DNA from 2 places in the Micromonospora sp. SCSIO 07396 genome. Region 1 is predicted to be linked to the other one. Evidence: riboswitches for the same ligand, from Rfam matches in the RefSeq annotation. Region 1 holds a riboswitch; the other holds the start of a gene.
The links. Region 1 has a riboswitch for thiamine pyrophosphate ahead of ACWCHM_RS03385 (ECF transporter S component). Riboswitches for the same ligand answer to the same signal wherever they lie in the genome.
Positions count from the first base shown of each region.

Region 2: linked by a shared signal. The riboswitch ahead of thiE (thiamine phosphate synthase) and the one ahead of ACWCHM_RS03385 (ECF transporter S component) in region 1 are both predicted to bind thiamine pyrophosphate.

Region 1 covers NZ_CM132210.1:730,141-737,389, reverse strand. The annotation lists gene ACWCHM_RS03410 (cellulose binding domain-containing protein) at 1-1,357, shown strand, start outside; gene ACWCHM_RS03405 (cellulose binding domain-containing protein) at 1,403-2,659, opposite strand; gene ACWCHM_RS03400 (hypothetical protein) at 2,900-3,067, shown strand; gene ACWCHM_RS03395 (DUF6328 family protein) at 3,167-3,670, opposite strand; gene ACWCHM_RS03390 (alpha/beta fold hydrolase) at 3,796-4,626, opposite strand; TPP riboswitch at 4,738-4,843, shown strand; gene ACWCHM_RS03385 (ECF transporter S component) at 4,920-5,510, shown strand; gene ACWCHM_RS03380 (ABC transporter ATP-binding protein) at 5,544-6,971, shown strand; gene ACWCHM_RS03375 (energy-coupling factor transporter transmembrane component T family protein) at 7,024-7,249, shown strand, end outside.
Region 2 covers NZ_CM132210.1:38,545-45,793, forward strand. The annotation lists gene ACWCHM_RS00245 (ThuA domain-containing protein) at 1-4,721, opposite strand, end outside; TPP riboswitch at 5,059-5,168, shown strand; gene thiE (thiamine phosphate synthase) at 5,163-5,789, shown strand; gene thiO (glycine oxidase ThiO) at 5,783-6,853, shown strand; gene thiS (sulfur carrier protein ThiS) at 6,864-7,064, shown strand; gene ACWCHM_RS00265 (thiazole synthase) at 7,070-7,249, shown strand, end outside.

The sequences.
Region 1 (7,249 bases):
TGACGGCTCCCCCACCGACGCGAACATCGCGTTCGTCGGCCGCTGGGACCGCAGCAACAGCAGCGCGTACGTGCCGAACTGGGCGGGTGCCTACCTGAAGACCGGGTTCACCGGCACCACGGTCAAGCTGCGGCAGCGCAGCACCATCGACCTCTACTACAGCATCGACGGGGCCGACTTCCGCTACCTGACCAACGTCAGCGGCACGGTCAACCTGACCCCGACCCCGCTGCGCGCCGGCAACCACACGCTGGTGGTGTCGTACCGGGTGGTCGCCGGTTCGTACACCGGGGACGCGGTGTTCCAGGGGCTCACCCTCGACTCGGGCGCGCGTACCCTGCCGGCGGCGGTCCGGCCCCAGCTGATCGAGTTCGTCGGCGACTCCATCACCCTGGGCACCACCTCGTCGCGGACGGCGCTGACCGCGTACGGCTGGCTGACCGGCGAGCAGCTCGGCACCGAACACACCCAGCTCGGCTACGGCGGGGGCTGCCTGGTCGCCACCGCCGACGGCTGCGTCAGCGTCGCCAGCCAGTTCCTCCGCACCGGGTACGCGGCGAACAGCCCGGCCTGGGACTTCAGCCGCTACCAGGCCGACGCCGTGGTGATCAACCTGGGCACCAACGACCGCAGTCACGGGGTGAGCGGCGCGGACTTCCAGAACCAGTACGCCACGTTCATCCGTACCGTGCGGGGCAAGTACCCGCGCGCGGCGATCTTCGCGCTGCGCACCTTCAGCGGCCGGTACGCCGCGGAGACCGCCGCCGCCGTCAGCACGGTCACCGGGGGCGGCGACCGCAACGTGTTCTACGTGGACACCACCGGCTGGCTGCCGGCCGACGGGCTCAGCGACTCGGTGCACCCGAACGACGCCGGGCACCGGGCGATCACGGCCCGGCTCGCCCCGGTCATCGCGGCGAAGCTGTCCACCACGCCGACGCCCACCCCCACCACCACACCGCCCACCACGCCGCCGGTGACCACCGCGCCCCCGACCACCACCGCGCCGCCGGTGACCACGCCGCCGGCCGGCGGGACCGGCTGCGCCGTCGGGTACGCGGTCACCGGGCAGTGGCAGGGTGGCTTCCAGGGCGAGGTGACGATCCGCAACACCGGCACCGCCCCGGTCGACGGCTGGACGCTCCAGTGGAGCTTCGCCGACGGCCAGCGGATCAGCCAGGCGTGGAATGCGGGCTACACGCAGAGCGGCGGCACCGTCCGCGCGACCAACGTCGCCTGGAACGGCACGATCGCGGCCGGCGCGACGACGAGCTTCGGTTTCCTGGCCGACGTCACCGGCACGAACAGCCGCCCCGCCGGCTTCACCCTCAACGGCACCGCCTGCACGCTGTCCTGACCGTGCTCGGGCGGCCCCGGTCCGGGGCCGCCCGACCGCACACCGTCAGCGCAGGTAGGCCGCGAGGCCGAGCTGCTGGTTACGCAGGGCGGTGGCGACCACGCCGGCGATCTGCCGGGCCCCGGCCGTCTCGAAGTGGGTGTGGTCGGCGCAGAAGAACGCGCCCACCGCGCCCGAGTTGTAGTCGCCGTTGTTCGGGCAGAGCTTCAGCGTGTTGTAGAGCGTGTAGCTCAGCTTGTGCAGGTCGATGACGGGCACGTTGTTGGCCCGGCCCGCGTCGAAGGTCTCGGTGAGGAAGCCCCGGTTGCCCACGGCGGTGCTGCCCGAGCAGGTGATCGCCGCGGCCGGGGTGAGGAAGATCGGGTACGCGCCGCGCTGCTGGGCCGCGCGGGCCATCACGCCGAGCAGTTCCTTGTAGCGGGCCGAGCCGACGTGCCGGTTGCAGGTGGTGCTGCCGTCGTTGATGCCGAACTGGATGAACAGGTAGTCACCGGCCTTCATCCCACCGTTGGCGTTGAGCATCGCCTGCCAGCGGGTCGAGTACGTCTGCGGGTTGACCACGCACTCGCCCGCCGAGTTCATCGTGGTGGTGACGTTCGGGTCGTACAGCCAGGTCTGGATGCTGCGCCCGCCGACCGCGCTGTTGACCACGGTGGCGTTGGCGTTGAGGTACTGGCTGAACTGGTTGCCCCAGCCCACCGGGCAGGCCCCGCTGGACGACGGGTTGGCGACGGTGGAGTCACCGGCCAGCCACACGGTGACCGGCGGCTGCGTCGAGGGCGTCGGGCTGGGCGTGGGGGTGCGGGTCGGGGTGGGCGTCGGAGTCGGGGTGGGCGTCGGGGTCGGCGGGGTGGACGGTGGCGGGCAGGGCGTGACGGTCGGGGTCGCGCCGGTGCAGGAGACCCCGTTGAGCGCGAACGCGGTGGGCACCGGGTTGGCGGTGGTCCACGCGCCGTTGAACCCGAAGCTGACGGCGGCCCCGGTCCCGATGGTGCCGTTGTAGCCGACGTCCGTGGCGCTGACCGCCGTCCCGTTCTGGGTGACGGTGGCGTTCCACGCCTGGCTGACCCGTTGTCCGCTGGCGAACGCCCAGGTGAGCGTCCAGCCGGTGACCGGGTCGCCGAGGTTGGTGATGGTCACGTCCGCGCCGAAGCCGCCCTGCCACTCACTGGTGACCTTGTAGTCGACCCGGCAGCCGGTGGCCGCCGCGGTGGCGTTCCCGGCCGCGACCGCCACCCCGCCGGCGAGGACCGCCAGGGTGATCGCGCCCAGTCCGGCGAGACGTCGCCGTGCTGCTCTCATGGTGTGCTCCTAGTCGCCGGTGCCGGGCCGGCGTCGCCCGCCCCCATCTGGACGGCCGCCCGAGCCCCGCGACGATGGCCGCACCCGGGACGGGAGGAGGCAAAAATCGATGTTACTCGATATTAATCTGCTCTCCCACCTTCGCCCGGTCGGGCCGACACGCCGGGCGACGCCGCACCGGGCCGCGGGTGGTCGCGCTCGGTCGTCGGGCACCGCAACCGGCTCGTCTAGGGTGGTGCAGTGCTCTACTTCCTGATCGTCATCGCCGTGCTGCTGCTGGCGTACGCCGGCGTGCTGGTCAGCTTCGTCCGGCGCGGACGCAAGATCCCGCCGCAGGCGTACCTGGTGCTGGCGCTGCTCAACGGGCTCATCCTGGCCGCCGTGCTGGCCTGGGCCATCGCCCGCTGACCCGCGGGCCCCGACCGGCGGACGGGCCGGGGGCCCGCCCCGGCCACCGTCGGCCCGGACGGGCCCCCGGCCCACCGCATCCACCACCCACGGGCGGGATCAGTCCCCGTTGAGCACCACCGGGTCGTCATCGTCGTCATCGATGTCGTCGTCACCCCAGTTGCGCCTGGCGAACGGCAGGATCACCCAGAAGGTCAGGAACCACAGGCCGGTGATCACCGTGAGCACCACGGCGATGCCGGTGTCGAGCACGAAGTCGGCGATCAGCAGGACCGCGCTCACCATCGCGACCAGCATGAAGGCCAGCCCGCCGGAGGCCATCCGGTGCGCGAAGCGGACCAGTTCCGGCTTGCGGCCCTGGCGGAACAGCGCCCGGTGGAAGGCGACCGGCGAGATGATCATCGCGGTGGCCGCGGCGGCGGACAGCAGGGCCAGGATGTAGACGTCCCGCTGGAACTCGCTGGTCCGGGTGAACCCGTTACTGAACGGCAGGGTCAGCAGGAAGGCGAAGAGGATCTGCACGCCGGTCTGGGCGACCCGCAGCTCCTGGAGCAGATCGGCGAAGTTGCGTTGCCATCGCTGCTTCTCGGATTCCTTCGACACGCGCTACCTCCGGTTCAGACGGTACGACCGACGGGGGCACCCCCCGTCGGCAGCAACGCCTGTGCCCGATCCGCGATCGCCCGAAACCGATTCACGAACCCCGATCGGCCCGCGTCCACGCGTCCTCAGGCAGAGCCGTGCACCCGGGCCAGGATCACCTCGGCCAACCGGCCCGGCGCCTCGTCGGGAATCCAGTGGGTCACCCCGCCCAGCACCACGAACCGGTAGTCCCCCGAGACGTGCCGCACGCACGCCTGCGCGGCGGCCCGCCCGATCGCCACGTCCCGGTCGCTCCACACGTAGCTGGTCGGCACGCCCACCGGGCCGACCGCCTTCAGGTCCCGCCCCGACATCGCCCGGTACCAGTTCAGCGCCCCGGTCAACGCGCCGGGCGTCCGCAGCGGCCCGGCGTACCCGGCCACCCGGGCCGGGTCGCCGACGCCGGACAGCAGCCGGCGCAGCACCACCCCCCGCCCGGCCAGCAGCACCTTCTCCGCCAGGCCCGCCCGGCGGAACAACGCCATGTACGCCGAGCGCGCCCGCTGCCGGCGGTCGGTGGCCAGCGCGTACCCGAAGGCGGCCGGGTGCGGCACCGAGACCGCGGTGAGGGTACGCACCCGCTGCGGATGCCCCGCCGCCAGCGCCCAGGCGACGACCGCGCCCCAGTCGTGCCCCACCACGTGCGCGGTGTCGACGCCCAGCGCGTCCAGCACCGCCACCGCGTCGGCGACCAGCTCCGGCAGCCGGTAGTCGGCCACCTCGGCGGGACGGGCCCCGGGCGAGTAACCCCGCTGGTCGGGTGCGAACGTGCGCAGCCCGGCGGCGTGCAGGGCGGGCGTCACCGCGTCCCACTCCCCACCGTGCTGGGGGAAGCCGTGCAGCAGCAGCACCGCCTCGCCGCCCTCGGGGCCACCGGCCCGTACGTCGAACGTCAGGCCGCGCGCGCTCACCTGCATGATCGGCAGCCTACCCAGTGGCCCGGGCCCCCGCCCGGGCGTGCAATGCCGGGAACCATGACCTGCTGGGCCGTTGCCGCAGGTCGGTGCTAGCGTCTGCCGAGACAACTTCACATCCGACAGGGGAGCGCACAGCGCTGAGAGTGCGGGCACCGCCCGCAGACCCTCGAACCTGATCTGGGTAATGCCAGCGCAGGGAGTTCGGTCGACCTCCAGCCGCGCCGCCGTCCGGCTGCCGCCGGGCGCGGCGTGCGTCTTCTCCTGGTTCGATCGCTGGACTGGGAGGCACCGACATGCAGCACACCACCACCAACCGGTGGCGCACCATCGACATCGTGGTCGCCGCCGTGATCGCCGTCGCCTTCGGCGTCATCTTCTGGGCCTGGGGGCTGGTCTGGAAGGCCGCCGACCCGGCCTTCGCCGCCGCACCGGCCAGCCAGGCCGTGATGTACGGCGTCTGGCTCGTCCCGGCCGTGCTCGGCGGCCTGGTCATCCGCAAGCCCGGGGCGGCCCTGTTCTGCGAGGCCGTCGCCGCCACCGTCTCCGCGCTGCTCGGCGCGGAATGGGGCGGCATCACCATCGTGCAGGGCCTGATCCAGGGTCTCGGCGCGGAACTGGCCTTCGCCGCGTTCCGCTACCGGGCGTACCGGCTGCCGGTGGCGGTGCTCGCCGGGGCGATGACCGGGCTGAGCGCCGCCCTGTTCGACTTCTTCGTCTGGAACTCCGAGTACGCCCTGGCCAGCTACCGCCTGCCGTACGCGGCGCTGACCGTGCTCAGCGCCGCCGTCGTCGCCGGGGTCGGCGGCTGGTACCTGACCCGGGCGCTGGCCGAGACCGGGGTGCTCGACAGGTTCCCCGCCGCCCGCGACCGCACGCTCGTCTGACCCTGCCGTGACGAGCGGGGAGGGGTCGCCGGCGTGACCGGGGTGCGGCTGGTCGGCTTCGGCTGGCGGCACGCCGGGCGGCGGGCTTGGGCGGTACGCGGGGTCGACCTGCGCATCGACCACGGGGAACGGGTGCTGCTGCTGGGGCCGTCCGGGGCGGGCAAGAGCACCCTGCTGGCCGCGCTGGCCGGGCTGCTGCCGGCGGACTCCGGCGAGCAGGAGGGCACCGTCGAGATCGACGGCCTCGACCCGGCCAAGGCCCGCGAACGGGTCGGCACCGTCTTCCAGGACCCGCAGTCCCAGCTGGTGATGGCCCGCTGCGGCGACGACGTCGCGTTCGGGCTGGAGAACCGGGGGGTGCCCGGCGACGAGATCTGGCCCCGGGTGGACGAGGCGCTGCGCCGGGTCGGTTTCCCGTACCACCGGGACCGGCCCACCGCGGCGCTGTCCGGCGGCGAGCAGCAGCGGCTCGCCCTGGCCGGGGTGCTGGCGCTGCGGCCGGGGCTGCTGCTGCTCGACGAGCCGACCGCCAACCTCGACCCGGCCGGGGCCGAGCTGGTGCGCGGTGCGGTGGCCGGCGCGGTGGACCACGACACCACACTGGTCCTGGTCGAACACCGGGTCGCCGACGCCCTGCCCCTGGTCGACCGGGTGGTGGTGCTGACCCCCGGCGGCGGGGTCCGGGCCGACGGGACACCGGATGCGGTGTTCGCCGCGCACGGGACCGCGCTCGCCGCCGAGGGGGTGTGGGTGCCCGGCCACCCCACCGCGACCCGGCCGGCCGCCGGCCCGCCCGGCGCGGAGTTGCTCACCGCCGACCGGCTCGGCCTGCCACCCCGGCTGGCCCCCACCGACCTGGTGGTACACGCCGGCGAGGCGCTCGCCGTCCGTGGGCCCAACGGGGCCGGCAAGTCCACCCTCGCGCTGCTGCTCGGCGGCCTGCTCCGCCCCGGGACCGGCCGGCTGACCGCCACCGCCGCCCTGGCCGGCGGGGACACCCGCACGCCCCCGCACCGGTGGCGGGCCCCCGCCCTGGCCGGCCGGATCGGTTCGGTCTTCCAGGACCCGGAGCACCAGTTCGTCACCCGTACCGTCCGCGACGAACTGGCCCTCGGTCCGCGCCGCACGGGTCGCCCCGAGCCGGCCGTCCGGGCCACCGTGGACGAGTTGCTGGAGCGGCTGCGGCTGACCCGGCTCGCCGGGGCCAACCCGTACACCCTCTCCGGTGGGGAGGCCCGGCGGCTCAGCGTGGCGACCGCCCTGGCCACCGCGCCCCGGCTGCTGATCTGCGACGAACCCACCTTCGGCCAGGACCGCCGCACCTGGGGTGAGCTGGTCGACCTCTTCGCCGACCTACGTGACGCCGGACACGGCGTGGTCACCGTCACCCACGACGGGGACTTCGTCGCCGCGCTCGCCGACCGGACGGTCACCCTGCGCCCCGCCCGGGAGCAGCCGTGAGCGCCCCCACCCGGCTCCCCCGCACCGCCCACCCGAAGGCGTGGGGGCGGTCGTGATCGGCCTGGAACCGGTCGCGACGCCCGGTGCGCCGCTGGCCCGACGCAACCCGGTGGCGAAGCTCGCGGCCGGGCTGGTCTTCTCGTTCGTGCTGGTCGCCAGCCTCGACCCGGTCGCACCGGCGGTCGCCATCGCCGTCGAGCTGGCGCTGCTGCCGCTGTTCGGCATCCGCTACCGGGTGCTGGCCCGCCGGGCGTGGCCGCTGCTGGCCGGTGCCGTCG
Region 2 (7,249 bases), 690 kb from region 1:
CAACCCTCGGTCGGGGTGCCGGAGACGGTGGCCGTGGTCACCGGGGCGGTCGTGTCGGCCGCCTTGGTGGAGAGCCGGAAGTAGTCGAACGAGGCCGTCTTGGAGGTGGCCGCGTTCGCGCCGAGGGTGAACAGACCGACCTTCGGGGTGGCCCCGACGGCGGTGTTCGTCAGCGTCTCGAACGTCGTCCACTCCTGCCCGTCGGCCGAGTACGACGCGGTGAAGGTGTCACCGGCGCGGGCCAGCCGCAGGTACCACACCGCCGAGGTCAGGTTGGAGACCTGCGGCTGCGGGTTCTGCGTCACCCCGGCGACCTCGCCACGGAACTCGATCCGCCGCGACGGGGTCTGACCTGCCTGGTTGTCCACGATGAAGTCGAACTTGACGTAGTTGTCGTCGTCGGCGTGGACGATCAGACCGGCCTGCTGGTACTGCTCGGCCAGCGCGCTGCCGTCGACCTTCGTCTCCAGGGTCCAGTCGCCGCTCGGCGCGGTCTGGAGGATGAAGTTCGTCGGCCCGGTGTTGCTGGTGCCGTAGATGTCACCCTTCGGCACGTCGATCTTCAGCGCGCCGTCGGCCACCCGGTAGGCGGCCGGGTCCTCCCGGAGCACCGCGTTCCACCGGCACTTGTCCAGCGTGGTGCCGGTGAACTCGTCCGACGGGTCCACCGGGCCGGCCGGGGCGTCCGGCGAGACCACGAACGAGTCGAACACCGCGTCCACCACCGGGGCGGTGGTGGCGCCGTTGAGGGCGAGCAGACCGATCCGCGGGTTGGTGATGCCGGCCAGCGCGGCGGACCGGCCGACCGGGGTGAACGTGGTGCCGTCGGTCGAGAACTGCGCGGTCAGGTTGGTCCCGTCGCTGATCAGCCGCAGCCAGATGGTGTCACCGGCCGGGGCGGCCACGGCGTCCGCCGAGTCGTTACGCGGCGTACCGGCGGTCTCCCGGATGAACTCCACCTTGCGCGAACCGCCGTAGAGCAGGTCCACCTTGGCGTAGTTGTCGTCGTCGCCGTAGATCAGCAGGCCGGCCTGCTGGTAGTCGGCGGTGACGGGCACGGTGACCTTCGTGGTGGCCTGCCAGGCCCCGCTGGGTGCGGGCTGGAGCACCAGGTTGGTCGCGTCGTTCCGGGAGCCGTACAGGTCACCGGAGGCGGTGGGCAGTCGCAGCGCCCCGCCGGAGACCGAGTAGAGCTGGTTCTCCCGGACCACCGACCAGCGGTCCTTGTTCAGGCTGTTGCCGGTGAACTCGTCCGACCGCGCGCCGAGGCACGAGTTGGTCGGCGCGTCCACCTTGACCGGGACGGTGGCGTAGGACTTCGCGCCCCGGCTGTCCGTCACCGTCAGGGTGGCGGTGAAGGTGCCCGGGGTGGTGTAGGTGTGGGTGGCGTTCAGGGTCGTCGCCGTCCCACCGTCACCGAAGTCCCAGGCGTACGTCAGCGGGGTGTCACCCTCGGTGTCGGTGGCCGTGCCGGTGAAGGTCACGGTGACCGGCGCGGTGCCGGTCGCCGGGGTGGCGGTGGCCGTCACCTGCGGCGGCGCGTTGTCGGTGACGCCCCGTCCGATGAAGTCCATCCAGTTGACGTTGAACAGCGAACCCGCGCCACCGGCCGGGTCCTTGGCGACGAAGTACAGCGCGCCCTCCGCGCCGGCCGTCACCGGCGCGGTCACGTCGACGAACTGCTGCCAGCCGCCCGTGCCCGGCACGGTGGCCGTGGCCACCACCGGACCGTCGACGGCACCGGCGTGCACGTCGATCCGGCCGCCCTGGACCTCGGAGGCCACCCGGAACCGGATCTGCTCGACCCCGGTCAGGTTGGCCGGGACGAGCGACCACCAGTCGCCGTCCTCGATGAAGCCGATGTTCTGGCCGCCACCGGCGGGGTCGGTGGTGGTCTCCTTCTGCACGCCCGGGTCACCGCCGCCGGTGCTGCCCGGGGCCCGCCCGGTGGCCGTGAAGTACTCGGCCTGCTTGCGCTTGGGCTGGAGGATCTCGATCGCCCGACCGGTCAGCGGGCCGGCGCCGCCGGTGCCGCCGTCGTCGGTGTAGGTGGCCTCGAAGACCGCGAAGACGTTGGCCTCCGCGCCGTGCCCGGACGCCAGCGAGGTCTGCACGGTGCCGGTGCAGCCGGTGTGCTGCTCCAGCGGGTGGGCGTGCTCGTCGTGGCCGAGCAGCACCTGCAGCTGCACCCGGTCACAGTCGACGGTGCCGTCCTCCGGGTCGGTCACCTTGATCGTGTACTTGACCTGGTCGCCCCAGTCGAAGAAACCGCCGCTGGGCGGGAACTCGATGGTCACCGTCGGGGCGGTGTTGCCGACCGTCACCGGCACGTTCGCCACGGCGGTGCGGCCCTTGGGGTTGGTCACGGTGAGCTGCGCGGTGTAGTCGCCGGCCGCGGTGTAGGTGTGGGTGGGGTTGGCCTCGGTGGAGGTCTGCCCGTCACCGAACTTCCACGCGTAGGTCAGCGTGCCGCCGTCCGGGTCACGGGACCCGGCGCTGGAGAAGTTCACGGTCAGCGGCGCGGCCCCGGAGGTGGGGTCGGCGCTGGCCTCGGCGATGGGGGCGCGGTCACCGGCGGTGTAGTCGATCCGGTAGACCCCGGAGTCGTCGTTGTTGCCGCCGAACCCGGTGCCCCACTCGATCATGTAGAGCGCGCCGTCCGGGCCGAACTCGAAGTCCATCGGGCGGATCATCGGCATGCCGGTGAGCAACTGGTTGATGTCGACCAGCGTCTTGCCGTCCTCGCTGACCTGCATCGTGTACATCTTCGACTGGTTCCACTCGCCGAGCAGCGCCTTGCCGTCGTAGTACGCCGGCCACTTGCGGCTCGACGTGCTGTCGGCGTCGTAGCGGTAGACCGGGCCGCCCATCGGGGCGCCGCCGCCGCCGATCTCGGGGAAGCGCGGGTCGCCGGCGTAGCCGTAGTCCACCGTCGCCGCGATGGCCGGCGGCAGGTTGGTCAGGCCGGTGTTGTTGGGCGAGTCGTTGACCGGCGCGGCGCAGTCGAACTTCGCCCCGCTCGGCCCGGACGGGAAGGTGTAGTCGTTGTACGCCTTGTTGTTGCCGGTGCAGTACGGCCAGCCGTAGTTGCCGGCCGTGGCGACGATGTTCCACTCCACCAGGCCCTCGGGGCCCCGGTTCGGGTTGGCCGCCGAGGCGTCCGGCCCGTAGTCGGCCACATACAGGGTGTCGGTCTTCTGGTCGACGCCGATCCGGAACGGGTTACGGAAGCCCATGCCGAAGATCTCGGGACGGGTCTTCGCGGTGCCCGGGGCGAACAGGTTGCCCGCCGGGACGGTGTAGGTGCCGTCGTCCTCCGGGTGGATCCGGATCACCTTGCCGCGCAGGTCGTTGGTGTTGCCGGCGCTGCGCTGCGCGTCGTAGTCCTGCCGGCCGGCCCGCTCGTCGATCGGGGTGAAGGCGCTGGACTCGAACGGGTTGGTGTTGTCGCCGGTGGCCAGGTAGAGGTTGCCCTGCGAGTCGAAGGTCATGCTGCCGCCGGCGTGGCAGCAGGTGTTGCGCTGGGTGTCGACCTGGAGCACGACCTTCTCGGTGGCCTTGTCGATGGTGTCACCGTTGACGGTGAACCGGGACAGGTAGTTGCGCGGGGCGCCACCGGCCGGTGCGTAGTACAGGTAGATCCACTTGTTGGTGGTGAAGTCCGGGTCGAGGCGCAACCCGAGCAGGCCGTCCTCGTTGCCGGTGAAGACGTCCAGCCGGGTCGCGGTGACCGTGTTGCCGGTGTCCGGCTTCACGATCTGCACCCGGCCGTCGCGCTCGGCGTAGAACACCCGGCCGTCGGGAGCGATGTCCAGCTCCATCGGGTTGTTGGTGTTGCTGTCGAGGGTGACCTTCTCGAAGTTCGCGGTCTTGGTGGCGCCGCAGTCGGCGTTCTCGACGCCGGCCGCGGTGCGGATGCCGCCGAGCAGGTGGCTGAGGAACTCCGGCTCGGTGTACGACGCCTGGGTGTGGCCGCCGCCGGTGTACCAGGAGCGACCGCCGTCGTAGTCCTGGCACCAGGCGGTGGGGTGGTCGGCGCCCATCGCGCCGGCACCCGGGCTGTAGGACTTCTCGTCCAGGCTGGCCAGCACGTGCACCTTGGAGCGCGGGTTGGTGCGGAAGTTGTACCACTCGTCGAACCGGGACCAGCGGTCCGGCAGGTCGGCGGTCGACGGGTGCGCGGGGTCCTCGACCTTGACGGTGGCCTGCTGGTTGGCGGGGTGGCCGGAGAAGTACGCGCCGACCAGGTTGCCGTACCAGGCCCAGTCGTACTCGGTGTCGGAGGCGGCGTGCACGCCCGCGTAGCCGCCGCCGGCCTTGATGTAGCGCTCGAACGCGGCCTGCTGGGTGGCGTCGAGCACGTCACCGGTGGTGGAGAGCCAGATCACCGCCTGGTACTTGGCCAGGTTGGTGTCGTTGAAGGCGGCTCCGTCCTCGGTGGTGTCGACGGTGAAGCCGTTCTCGGTGCCGAGCTTCTGGATCGCGGCGATGCCGGCCGGGATGGCGTCGTGCCGGAATCCGGCGGTCTTGGAGAAGACCAGGACCGAGAAGGGTTCGGCGGCGGCTGCCGCCGGTGCCGGTGCGGCCTGTGGCAGGGCCGCCGCGGCGGGAGCGGCCTGGGCGGCGGTGCCGCCGATCAGGCCGCCGGCAAGTAGGGAGAGGGCCAGTAGACCGGCACCCAGTGGGCCGCGACGTGCGCGGCGATGGCGGGATGGAGACACTCCATGCTCCTTTTGTCCGTGCTGGACAGTGGTGGGGGCATGGGGACGACTCGCCGCAGACCGTCCCCGGTCGGATCGGTGTGGGCCCGCCGAGGTCCGCACCAGTGGCGATCAGGTGCGGGCCACGCCGAGGCTCCGCACCTGAATAATGTCGATCGGTTGAACAAATTAGCGCCGCTGGATTGGTTTCCGGCAAGGCATGAGCATGTAACGATTCGGTATCGGCGACTCGCTTTTCCGGCTTATGTGGATACAAGCCCACAACCGTATGCATCGATGGTCATGGATCAATCTAACACCCCTTGGCGGATCAGCGGATCTGTCGTACGGTCACAGGCACGTGACCCACGGGAGCCCGGTACACCGGGCTGAGAGGGGGGCTGAGAGCCCCCGACCGTCGAACCTGATCCGGGTAATGCCGGCGCAGGGAGGAGAGTTGCCGTGCCGTCCCTCGGCCGACTGCATCTGATCACCGACACCCGCCCCGGGTGCGACCCGCTCGCCGTCGTGCGGGCCGCCCTCCCGGTGGCCCGCGCCGACCTCGTCGTCCAGGTCCGGGTGACCGACGACACCACCGACCGGCAGGCGTACGACCTGGCCCGACGGGTACGCGCGCTCTGCGTGCCGTACGAGGCGACCTGCCTGGTCAACGACCGGCTGCACGTCGCCCTCGCGGTGGACGCCCACGGCGGCCACGTCGGCGCGGACGACCTGCCCGTCGCGGCGGCCCGCCGGGTCCTCGGCCCCGCCGCCGTGCTCGGCGCGACCGCCCGGGAACCGGACGCCGCCGCCCGGGCCGTCGCCGCCGGGGCCGGCTACCTGGGCGTCGGCCCGTGCCATCCCACCGCCACCAAGACCGGCCTGCCCGACCCGATCGGCCCCGCCGGCATCCACGCCGTCGTCGCCGCCGTCGCCGTGCCGGTGATCGCCATCGGCGGGGTCACCGCCGCCACGGTGCCGGCGCTGCGGACCGCAGGCGCCTACGGGGTGGCGGTCGTCGGGGCGCTGTCCACCGTCGCCGACCCGGGTCGGGCCACCGCCGCACTGATCGCGGCGCTGACGTGCTGACCCGGCCCGACGTCGCCGTCGTGGGCGCGGGGCCGGTCGGGTTGGCGATCGCCTGGCGCTGCGCCACCCGGGGCCTGCGGGTGTCCGTGCACGACCCGGCCCCCGGCTCCGGCGCGTCCCGGGTCGCCGCCGGGATGCTCGCCCCGGTCGCCGAGGCGTACTTCGGGGAACGGGAGCTGACCGGGCTGCTCACCGCGTCCGCCGCCCGCTGGCCGGGCTTCGCCGCCGAACTGACCGAAGCCACCGGCCGCGAGTTCGGCCACCGCACCGACGGCACCATCGTCGTCGGGCTGACCGGGGACGACCTGGCCGAGGCGCGCCGGCTCTGGTCGTACCAGCAGGGGTTGGGGCTCCCGATCAGCGCGCTGCGGCCCTCGCAGCTGCGCGAACGCGAACCGGCGCTGACCCCCCGGCTGCGCGGCGGCGCGGTCGCCCCCGGCGACCACCAGGTCGACCCGCGCCGGCTGGTCGACGCGCTGCGGGTCGCCGCCGAACGGGCCGGGGCGACCCTGCTGCCCGGCGCGGTGACCCGACTGGCCGACCTCGACGCGCCGGTCGTCGTGGTCGCCGCCGGCTGCGGCGCCGCCGCGCTGACCGGGCTGCCGGTCCGCCCGGTCAAGGGCCAGGTGCTGCGGCTACGCGCGCCCGACCACCGCCCGCCCGGCTTCCGGCACGTCATCCGGGGGTACGCCGACGGCGAGTCGGTCTACCTCGTCCCCCGCGACGACGGCGAGGTGGTGCTCGGGGCGACCGTCGAGGAACGCACCGACACCGAGGTGACCGCCGGGGCGGTGCTGCGCCTGCTCCGCGCCGCCGTCGACCTCGTCCCCGAACTCGCCGAGTACGCGCTGACCGAGGCGACCGCCGGGCTGCGCCCCGGCACCCCGGACAACGCGCCGATCCTCGGCCCGCTGCCCGACCGACCCGGCGTGCTCGCCGCCACCGGCCACCACCGGCACGGCATCGTGCTCACCCCGGTCACCGCCGACCTGATCACCGACCTGATCGTCACCGGTCGGCCGGACCCGCTACTCACCCCCTTCACCGCCGACCGGTTCCACTGAGGAGGACAACGTGCGACTGATCGTCAACGGTGTCGGACGCGAGCTGGCCGGCGGCACGACCGTCGCGGACCTCGTCGCCACGGTCACCGGGCAGCGGCGCGGAATCGCCGTCGCGGTCAACGGCGAGGTGGTCCCCCGGGGCGGCTGGCCGGCCACCGTGCTGCGCGACGGCGACCGGGTCGAGGTGCTCAGCGCCGCCCAGGGCGGGTGACCCGGATGCCCCTCACCATCGCCGGACAGACTTTGCCCTCCCGGCTCATCCTCGGCACCGGCGGCGCGGCCAACCTGCACGTGCTGGAACAGGCGGTCCGGGCCTCCGGCACCGGACTGGTCACCCTCGCCCTGCGTCGGGTCGACACCGCCCCCGGCACCGCCGGTGGCCTGCTCGACCTGCTC